4 regions of the Blastococcus deserti genome follow, and region 2 is predicted to be linked to each of the others. Evidence: predicted binding sites of a transcription regulator. Region 2 holds the regulator's gene; each other region holds the start of a gene.
What was found. The regulator LexA, encoded in region 2, represses DNA repair genes until DNA is damaged. The targets are predictions, from matches to a motif close to TCGAACANNTGTTCGA.

Region 1: the regulator LexA is predicted to act here: its motif matches at 926-941, upstream of ACFSHS_RS01820 (HNH endonuclease signature motif containing protein).
Region 3: the regulator LexA is predicted to act here: its motif matches at 831-846, upstream of ACFSHS_RS20825 (HNH endonuclease signature motif containing protein).
Region 4: the regulator LexA is predicted to act here: its motif matches at 1,259-1,274, upstream of ruvC (crossover junction endodeoxyribonuclease RuvC).

Annotation. Positions count from the first base shown of each region.
Region 1 covers NZ_JBHUHP010000001.1:355,661-357,857, forward strand. The annotation lists gene deoC (deoxyribose-phosphate aldolase) at 1-612, opposite strand, end outside; gene ACFSHS_RS01820 (HNH endonuclease signature motif containing protein) at 960-2,171, shown strand.
Region 2 covers NZ_JBHUHP010000030.1:45,944-48,140, forward strand. The annotation lists gene ACFSHS_RS20105 (hypothetical protein) at 1-463, shown strand, start outside; gene lexA (transcriptional repressor LexA) at 527-1,285, opposite strand; gene ACFSHS_RS20115 (LysM peptidoglycan-binding domain-containing protein) at 1,489-2,079, shown strand.
Region 3 covers NZ_JBHUHP010000030.1:190,802-192,998, reverse strand. The annotation lists gene ACFSHS_RS20825 (HNH endonuclease signature motif containing protein) at 1-812, opposite strand, end outside; gene ACFSHS_RS20820 (SMP-30/gluconolactonase/LRE family protein) at 953-1,852, shown strand; gene ACFSHS_RS20815 (amidase) at 1,917-2,197, opposite strand, start outside.
Region 4 covers NZ_JBHUHP010000010.1:307,206-309,402, reverse strand. The annotation lists gene ruvB (Holliday junction branch migration DNA helicase RuvB) at 1-40, opposite strand, end outside; gene ruvA (Holliday junction branch migration protein RuvA) at 37-696, opposite strand; gene ruvC (crossover junction endodeoxyribonuclease RuvC) at 672-1,241, opposite strand; gene ACFSHS_RS12270 (YebC/PmpR family DNA-binding transcriptional regulator) at 1,377-2,129, opposite strand; gene pdxT (pyridoxal 5'-phosphate synthase glutaminase subunit PdxT) at 2,126-2,197, opposite strand, start outside.

The DNA of each region.
Region 1 (2,197 bases), on a different contig from region 2:
GAGGATGACCTTGAGGTGGGCCGGCCCGCAGGCCCGCTTGACCGCCACGATCTCCTCGTACACGTCGAGGTAGCGACCGGCGAGGAAGGCGCCCCGGTCGATGACCATGTCGATCTCGTCGGCGCCGTTGCCGACGGCGTCCTCCACGTCGGCGATCTTCACCGCGCGGGAGGCGCGGCCGCTGGGGAACGCGGTGGCGACGGCGGCGACGTGGATGCCGGTGCCCTGCAGCGCCTCCTTCGCCACCCCGGCGAGGTCGCCGTAGACGCAGACGGCGGCGACCTGCGGACAGCCGAGGTCTTCCGGGTCGGGGCGGCGGGCCTTGGCGGCCAGGGAGCGGACCTTGCCCGGGGTGTCGGCACCCTCCAGGGTGGTCAGGTCGACCATCGAGATCGCGGTGTCGATGGCCCACGCCTTCGCCGTGGTCTTGATGGACCGGGTGCCCAGCACCGCGACGCGCGACTCGGCGCCCACCTGGTCGACCCCCGGCAGACCGTGCAGGAAGGCGCGGAAGGCGGCGTCGGAGCGCGTCACGTCGTCGTAGGGCGGCAGCGGTGCCATCAACGCGCGCGCGTCGTCGGGCAGCGCGTCGGGGTCGAGCAGGTGGGTCATGCGGTCATTCTCCCCTGCGCTGCTCCGGTCCCCGACACTGATCACCCCTGGGGAGCGGAGCACCGGACCGGGAGGCGGACCGCGCGGGGAAAACCGGTGCAACCCCCGGGGCGCTCCGACGGCCCCACCATGCACGTCCTCGACGCGCAGCAACCGTCCTCGACGGCCTTCCCTACGGCCACCCCGTGTGCTGGACCTGGCCAGCCGATCTCCCCACACGACCTCCACTCCTGGGGCGACACGAGGCCGAGCCTGTGGACAGGCGCCTGACCTGGGGATTCGTACTGCGGCAGGGGCTCTCGGGCGGTAGTATTCGTACACGTGTTCGAGTGATTGAGGAGGTGGCGGTGAGCGAGCTGCGGTCGGCCCTCGACGCCCTGGCCGTCGAGGACGTCCGCAGCCTGGGGCCGCGGCAGCAGCTCGACCGGATCACCGAGCTGCTCGAGGCGCGCAACCGCCTCGACGCCCAGCTGGCCCGCTCCGTACGTGCCGCGGAGCTGCAGCAGGCTCCGGAGGACGACGGCCTGAAGTCGATGCGGTCGTGGCTGCGCGGCCACGGCCGGCTCAGCCCGGGTGCGGCGGGGCAGCTGGTCCGCAACGGCAGGGCGCTGGAGCACCTGCCCGCGCTCGCCTCCGCGTTCGCCGACGGCGCGGTCACCGCCGAGCAGGTCGCCGTCATCGCCCCGGTGGCGACGGAGGACCGCCGGCGGGCGGCGCGGGCGCAGGGCGTCGACCTGGCCGAGGTCGACCGCACCCTGGCCGCCCTCGCCGCCGAGCGGCCCCTGCAGCAGCTGACCCGGGTGGTGCACCACTACCTGGCCCGGCTGGATCCCGACGGCCCCGAGCCCGACCCCACCGAGGAGCGGTCGCTGATCTTGGCGACGTTCTCCGACGGCACGGTGGTGCTGCGCGGGCGGCTGGACGCCACCGGCGGGGAGAAGCTGGCCGCGGCGCTGGAGGCGATCACCCAGGCCGACCGGCCCCGGGGCGATCGGCGGACCCGCGGCCAGCAGCTGGCCGACGCGCTGGTGCAGCTGGCCGACAACGCCCTCGCCGCCGGGAACCTGCCGTTCCTGCGCACGGTCAAGCCCACCGTGGTGGTCACCATCCCGGCCGCCGACCTGGCCGACCCGGCTCCCGGCCCGGCCGCCGCGGCCACCGGCTTCGGCGGCCTGGTCTCGGCCGCCACCGCCCGGGCGCTGGCCTGCGACGGCAGCATCACCCCCGTCGTCCTCGACGAGCACGGGGTGCCGCTGAACCTGGGCCGCACCAAGCGCGTGGTGCCGCCGCACCTGCGCAGGGCCGTCGAGCTGCGCGACCAGGCCTGCGTCTTCGCCGGCTGCGCCGCCCCGACCCACTGGTGCGACGTCCACCACCTGCAGCACTGGATCCTCGGCGGAGAGACCTCGCTGGAGAACTCGGCGCTGCTGTGCGAACGCCACCACACCAAGATCCACCACGGCTTCCGCGTCCAGCGAGATCCCGGCGGACGATGGCGAACCTTCCGCCCCGACCACAGCGAGATCGTCATCGGTGCGCGGCTGCTGACAACGCGCTGATCCCTGCCCGTCGTACGACCTGGACG
Region 2 (2,197 bases):
GGCCACGGTGAACCTGACCTTCACCGGTACGCCGGGTGGGCCCGTGGGCCAGGCCGGACAGCTCCTGGTCACCGGAGGGGCGGTCGCGGCGGACGGGCGGCATCTGGCGCTGCGCACCTACACCGACGCCTACGTCTGGCCCTTGACCGGCAACGACGTGGTCGGTGCACTGGCCGCGACGCCGGTGCGCATCGCACTCCCGGAGTCGCCACAGGGCGAGGCGATCAGCTTCACCGCGGACAACCTGGCCCTCCTGGTCGCCAGCGAGGGTCTGCCCAGCGACCTGACCCGGGTGCCGCTGGCCACCGAGGTCGCGGCGCCGCCCACTCCGCCGGTCGGCCCCGTCCCGAGGTTCACGGATCTCACCAGCTCGGGCCTGTCCCCGATCACGTCGGCCCTGATCGCTGCGGCCGTCGCCACGGTCGTCGTGTGGGTCGCGGGCAGGCTGCGCCGCAGGCCCTGAGGCGTGGCCCCGTCCGGAGGCTCGCCGCGAGCGTGCGAGCGGTGAGAGGGACGGGGTCCTCTCTCAGACGCGGCGGAGGACGCTGACGACCCGGCCCAGCACGGTGGCGTCGTCGCCCGGGATGGGCTCGTAGGCCGGGTTGTGCGGTAGCAGCCACACGTGACCGTCACGACGCTTGTAGGTCTTCACCGTCGCCTCGCCGTCGATCATGGCGGCAACGATCTCGCCGTTCTCCGCGGTCGGCTGTTGGCGGACCACCACCCAGTCGCCGTCGCAGATCGCGGCCTCGACCATCGAGTCACCGGTGACCTTGAGCATGAAGAGGGTGCCCTCGCCGACGAGCTCGCGGGGGAGCGGGAAGACGTCCTCGACCGCCTGCTCGGCCAGCACCGGACCACCGGCGGCGATCCGGCCGACGAGGGGCACGTAGGTGGGGGCCGGGGTCTGGGCGTCGTCACCCAGCCCCACCTCGACCATCGGGGCCACGGTGTGCGGGGAGTCGCCCGGGAGCCGGACGTCGAGCGCGCGGGGCCGGTTCGGGTCGCGCCGCAGCCAGCCCTTCTTCTGCAGAACCGACAGCTGGTGGGCGACCGACGACGCCGACGACAGGCCGACCGCCTCGCCGATCTCCCGGACCGAGGGCGGGTATCCGCGCCGGTCGATCGAGTCGCGGATGACCTCGAGCACCCGGCGCTGGCGCTGGGTCAGCCCGTCACCGTCGGCGCCCCGGTCGGGGAACGACCGGACGGCGGCCGTTCGGGTGCCCGCGGGGGCGTCCCCGGACGCCTTGCGACCTCCTGAGCTCCCGCTCTTGTCCGCCACGTCGCCTCCTCGTCCGCCGCTCGCGCAGCGCGTGTGTCCGTGGGACGGACGGTAGCGCGTCGCGGCCCGTCGATCAAACACGTGTTCGAAGTTGCGACGTGTCCGGTCGCTTTCGTCGGACCTGTCCGGTAGACATCGAACAGCCGTTCGATTCGAACAGGCGTTCGACGATCCGCGCAGGTGGCGAGCAGGGGAGACCGGTCATGGGGTGCGTGCGGCAGGCCGTGCTGGAGTTCGACGAGGAGATCCAGGTTCCGTGGCGGCCCCGGCTGGTGTCGGTGCCCGATGCGGGCGACGCCGGCCCGGCGCGCCGGCCGCCGGTGTCCCGCTCGCGACGGAGCCCCTCCCGGGTGGGCGTGTGCCGGCCGACCGTGCCTCCGGTCGTCCCGGCCGGCCGGGCGCGAGAGGTGGTGGCGCCTCCGGGTGGTCACGCCATCGCGGCGGGGTCGCCGTCGGCAGGTCGGCCGCCGGCGCGGCGGCATCCTGGTCCCGGCCCCGCGCCGGCGGGAGCGGTGCGACTGACCCGCCGGGCCCGCCGGCTGGCCGTGGTCCTGGCCGTCGCGGCGGGGGTGGCCCTCGGTTCCTGGCTGGGGCCGCTGCTCAACGGTGGCGCGGAGGGTCTGCGCCTGGCCGGGGAGAGCAGCGTGGTCGTGCGCCCGGGTGACACCCTCTGGTCCATCGCCTCCTCCGTGGCCGGGGGCGCAGACGTGCGCGCGGTCGTGGACGAGATCCAGCAGCTCAACGGCCTGGACGGCACCCAGCTGCTGCCGGGTCAGGCCCTGGTGCTCCCGTGAGCCGAAGCGGCGCCGGCACTCCCGGCCCGGCCGTGCGGCCGCACCCGCCCGGTGTCCGGCGTGAGGAGCCGACACCCGGAGTGCCGACCGCGCGGCTCCCCTCGGCAATAGCTCCACA
Region 3 (2,197 bases), 140 kb from region 2:
GTCTCGGCGGCGCCCGGGCCGGTGGCGGGGTCGACCAGGTCGGCCAGGTCGATGCGCACGATCACGTGCGGCTTGACCGTGCGCAGCAGCGGCAGGTCGCCGGCGGCCAGGGCGTTGTCGGCCAGCTGCACCAGTGCGTCGGCCAGCTGCTGGGCGCGGGTGCGCCGATCGCCCCGGGGCCGGTCGGCCTGGGTGATCGCCTCCAGGGCCGCTTGCAGCTTCTCTCCACCCACCGCGTCCAGCTGTCCGCGCAGGACGACCGTGCCGTCGGCGAACGTCGCCAGGGTCAGCGACCGTTCCTCGGTGGGGTCCGGTTCGGGGCCGTCGGGGTCCAGGCAGGCCAGGTAGTGGTGCACCACCCGGGCCAGCTGCTGCAGGGGCCGCTCGGCGGCGACGGCGGTGAGGATCGCGTCGACCTCGGCCAGGTCGACGCCCTGCGCCCGCGCCGCCCGCCGGCGGTCCTCCGTCGCCACCGGGGCGATGACGGCGACCTGCTCGGCGGTGACCGCGCCGTCGGCGAACGCGGAGGCGAGCGCGGGCAGGTGCTCCAGCGCCCTGCCGTTGCGGACCAGCTGCCCGGCCGCACCCGGGCTGAGCCGGCCGTGGCCGCGCAGCCACGACCGCATCGACGTCACACCGTCGTCCTCCGGTGCCTGCTGCAGCTCCGCCGCGCGCACCGACCGGGCCAGCTGGGCATCCAGCCGGTTGCGCGCCTCCAGCAGCTCGGTGATCCGCTCCAGCTGCTGCCGCGGCCCCAGGTTGCCGACGTCCTCGGCGGCCAGGGCCTCGAGGGCCGACCGCAGCTCGCTCACCGCCACCTCCTCAACCACTCGAACAGATGTACGAATACTACCGCCCGAGAGCCCCTGCCGCAGTACGAATCCCCAGGTCAAACGCCTATGCACACGCCCGATCTCATCCTGGCGCAGCGCACCCCGTAGCCTCCGGAGCCATGGCAGATCGGCAGTTCCGGACGGTGCTGGAAGGCGGTTCGTACTTCGAGGGCCCGCGGTGGCACGACGGCGCCTGGTGGGTCTCGGACTTCTATCGGCACACGGTGAGCCGGGTGGTCCCCGGCGCCCCGGAGACCGTCGTCCTCGAGGTCGAGAACCAGCCCTCGGGGCTGGGCTGGCTGCCGGACGGCTCGCTGCTCGTCGTCTCGATGAAGGACCACCGTCTGCTGCGCCTCGCCGATGGCCAGGTGTCGACGCACGCCGACCTCTCCGCCGTCTGCGGCGGTCTGCTCAACGACATGGTGGTCGACTCGTCCGGCCGGGCGTTCGTCGGCGACTTCGGCTTCGACCTCATGGGCGGCGGCGCCCCGCGGTCGGCCTCGCTGAAGCGGGTGGATCCCGACGGCACGGTCACCGTGGTGGCCGAGGACCTGCGCTTCCCGAACGGCTCGGTGATCACTGCGGACGGCGGCACGCTGATCGTCGGCGAGACGTGGGGCAACCGCTTCACCGCCTTCGACATCGCCGCGGACGGCTCGCTGGGCAACCGGCGGGTGTGGGCGGAATGCGGCCCCGAGCCGGTGGGCGGCTCGATCGAGGAACTGCTGGGCCAGATCGTCGTCGCCCCGGACGGCTGCACGCTGGACGCCGAGGGGCACGTCTGGGTCGCCGACGGGTTCGGGTCGCGGGTCCTCCGCGTCGCACCCGGCGGCGCGATCGTCGACGAGATCGCCGCGCCCGGCGGGATGGGTGTCTACGCCTGCGCCCTGGGCGGGGACGACGGCCGGACCCTGCTGCTCTGCTGCGCACCGGACTTCTACGAGCACACGCGCGCGCCGGCACGGGACGCAGTGCTGGTGTCGAAGGAGGTCGCGGTCCCGCACGCCGGGCTGCCCTGACCCGACCGCTGCCGCCGGGTCGCCGGCGCCTCGGTCGGCCGTCGCCCGGCGATCGGACCCACCGTCACGGCGCCGCCAGGGCGAGCTCCGGGGAGGGGGCGGCGGTCGCGCTCACCGGGGGACGGTTATCGGCCCACGGCCGTGCCCGCTCGAGCTGGCCGGCCAACCGGAAGAGGGTGGCCTCGTCGCCGAACCGGCCGAGGACGTGCACGCCGACGGGCAGGCCGTCCCCGTTCCACCAGAGCGGCACCGACATCGCCGGGTTGCCGGTCACGTTGGCGACCACGGCGGGGTACTCGACCGTCGGCCCCCCGCGGCGGAGGGCACGCAGCGGGTCGTCCGGCG
Region 4 (2,197 bases), on a different contig from region 2:
CGAGGTCGCCGGTCAGGGACCGGTCGAACGGGGCGCTCATGACCTGCCCAGCAGCTGCAGCGCCTGGCGCAGGAGGACGGCGACCTCCACCACGCCGGTCGCGGCGATCTGCTCGTCGGCGACCGGCGCCAGCCGGGCGAGGGCGCCGTCGGCCTCCTTGGCGGTCCAGCCGAGACCGACCAGCGCCGAGGTGAGCTGGTCGCGCCACGGCGCCACGGGCGTGACGGAGGGCAGGCCGGCCGGGGCGGGCGCGTCGAGGGAGGTGTCGGAGGTGGTGGCGCCCAGCCGGTCCCGCAGCTCGAGGATCAGCCGCTCGGCGCCCTTCTTGCCGATGCCCGGCACCTGCATGAGTGCCTTGACGTCGGCCGTCGAGACCGCCCGGCGCACCTCGCGCGGCGGATGGATGGCCAGCACCGCCTGCGCCAGGCGCGGGCCGACGCCGTTGGCCGTCTGCAGCAGCTCGAACAGCTGCCGCTCGTCGTCGTCGGCGAAGCCGTAGAGCGTGAGCGAGTCCTCACGCACCACCAGGCTCGTCGACAGGCGCGCGTTCTCCCCCACCTGCAACCGGGCGATCGTGCCCGGGGTGCACTGCACCGCCAGCCCGATGCCGCCCACCTCCACGACCGCGCCGTCCGGCGACACCGCGGCCACCCGCCCGGACACCGAGGCGATCATCGGGCCGCCACCCCCGTCCACCGCGGGAGGGTGCGCTGCACCACGGGGGCGCCGATGCCGCCGGCCAGCGCCGCCGAGCGCAGCCGCTGCTGGGCCGGGCCACGCCATGCGTGGCAGACGGCCAGGGCCAGCGCGTCGGCGGCGTCGGCCGGCCTGGGGACCTCGCTCAGACCCAGCACCCGGGTCACCATGAGGGTGACCTGTTCCTTGTCCGCGCGGCCGTTGCCGGAGATGGCCGCCTTGACCTCGCTCGGCGTGTGCCAGGCGACCGGCCGGTCGGCCTGGGCGGCTGCCAGCGCGGCCACGCCCGCGGCCTGCGCCGTCCCGGTGGCCGTGCCCTTGTTGTTCTGCGTGAAGACCCGCTCGATGGCCACGACGTCGGGCCGGTGCTCGCGCAGGAGCGCGGTCACGGCCGTGTGCAGCTCCAGGAGCCGCAGCTCCAGGTCCAGCTCGGCCGGCGTGCGCACCACCCCGACGCCCACCGCCGTCGGACGTGCCCCGGGACGCCCGTCGACGACACCCCACCCGCACCGGGTGAGCCCGGGGTCTATGCCCAGCACCCGCATGAGTTGCCCCCAGTCAGCCGAACGCCTGTTCGACCGAGGCTAACCGGCAGGCACGACACCACGGCGCCGACACGCCCGCGGCCTCGTCCCCGGGTCCCGCCCCGAGCCCGCGAGGGGCGGGGAGGACGAGCTCCTTCACCCGACCTTCTCGAGCACCTCGTCGGAGACGTCGTAGTTGGCGTACACGTTCTGCACGTCGTCGAGGTCCTCGAGGGCGTCGATCAGCCGGAAGACCTTGCCGGCGCCGTCCTCGTCGAGCTCGACCGTCACGCTCGGCACGAACCCGGCCTCGGCGGAGTCGTAGTCGATCCCGGCGTCCTGCAGCGCGCTCCGGACGGCGACCAGGTCGCCGGGCTCGGAGACCACCTCGAACGTGTCCCCCAGGTCGCGCACCTCCTCGGCGCCGGCGTCCAGCACGGCCATGAGCACGGTGTCCTCGTCCACGGCGTCGGTCTTCGGCACCACCACGACCCCCTTGCGGGAGAAGAGGTAGGAGACCGAGCCGGGGTCGGCCATCGACCCGCCGTTGCGGGTCATCGCGGTGCGCACCTCCATGGCCGACCGGTTCTTATTGTCGGTCAGGCACTCGATGAGGACGGCGACGCCTCCGGGGGCGTAGCCCTCGTAGGTGATGCCCTGGTAGTCGACGCCGCCGGCCTCGGCGCCCGAACCGCGCTTGACCGCGCGGTCGATGTTGTCATTGGGCACCGAGGACTTCTTCGCCTTCTGGATGGCGTCGTAGAGCGTCGGGTTGCCCGCGGGGTCTCCGCCGCCGGTGCGGGCCGCGACCTCGATGTTCTTGATCAGCTTGGCGAAGAGCTTGCCGCGCTTGGCGTCGATCCCGGCCTTCTTGTGCTTCGTCGTCGCCCATTTGGAATGGCCACTCACGACAGACCCCTCTCGTTCCCGACGGCCCCGTGATGAGCGCTGTCGGCCTGCTGGGCCAGGTGACGGCG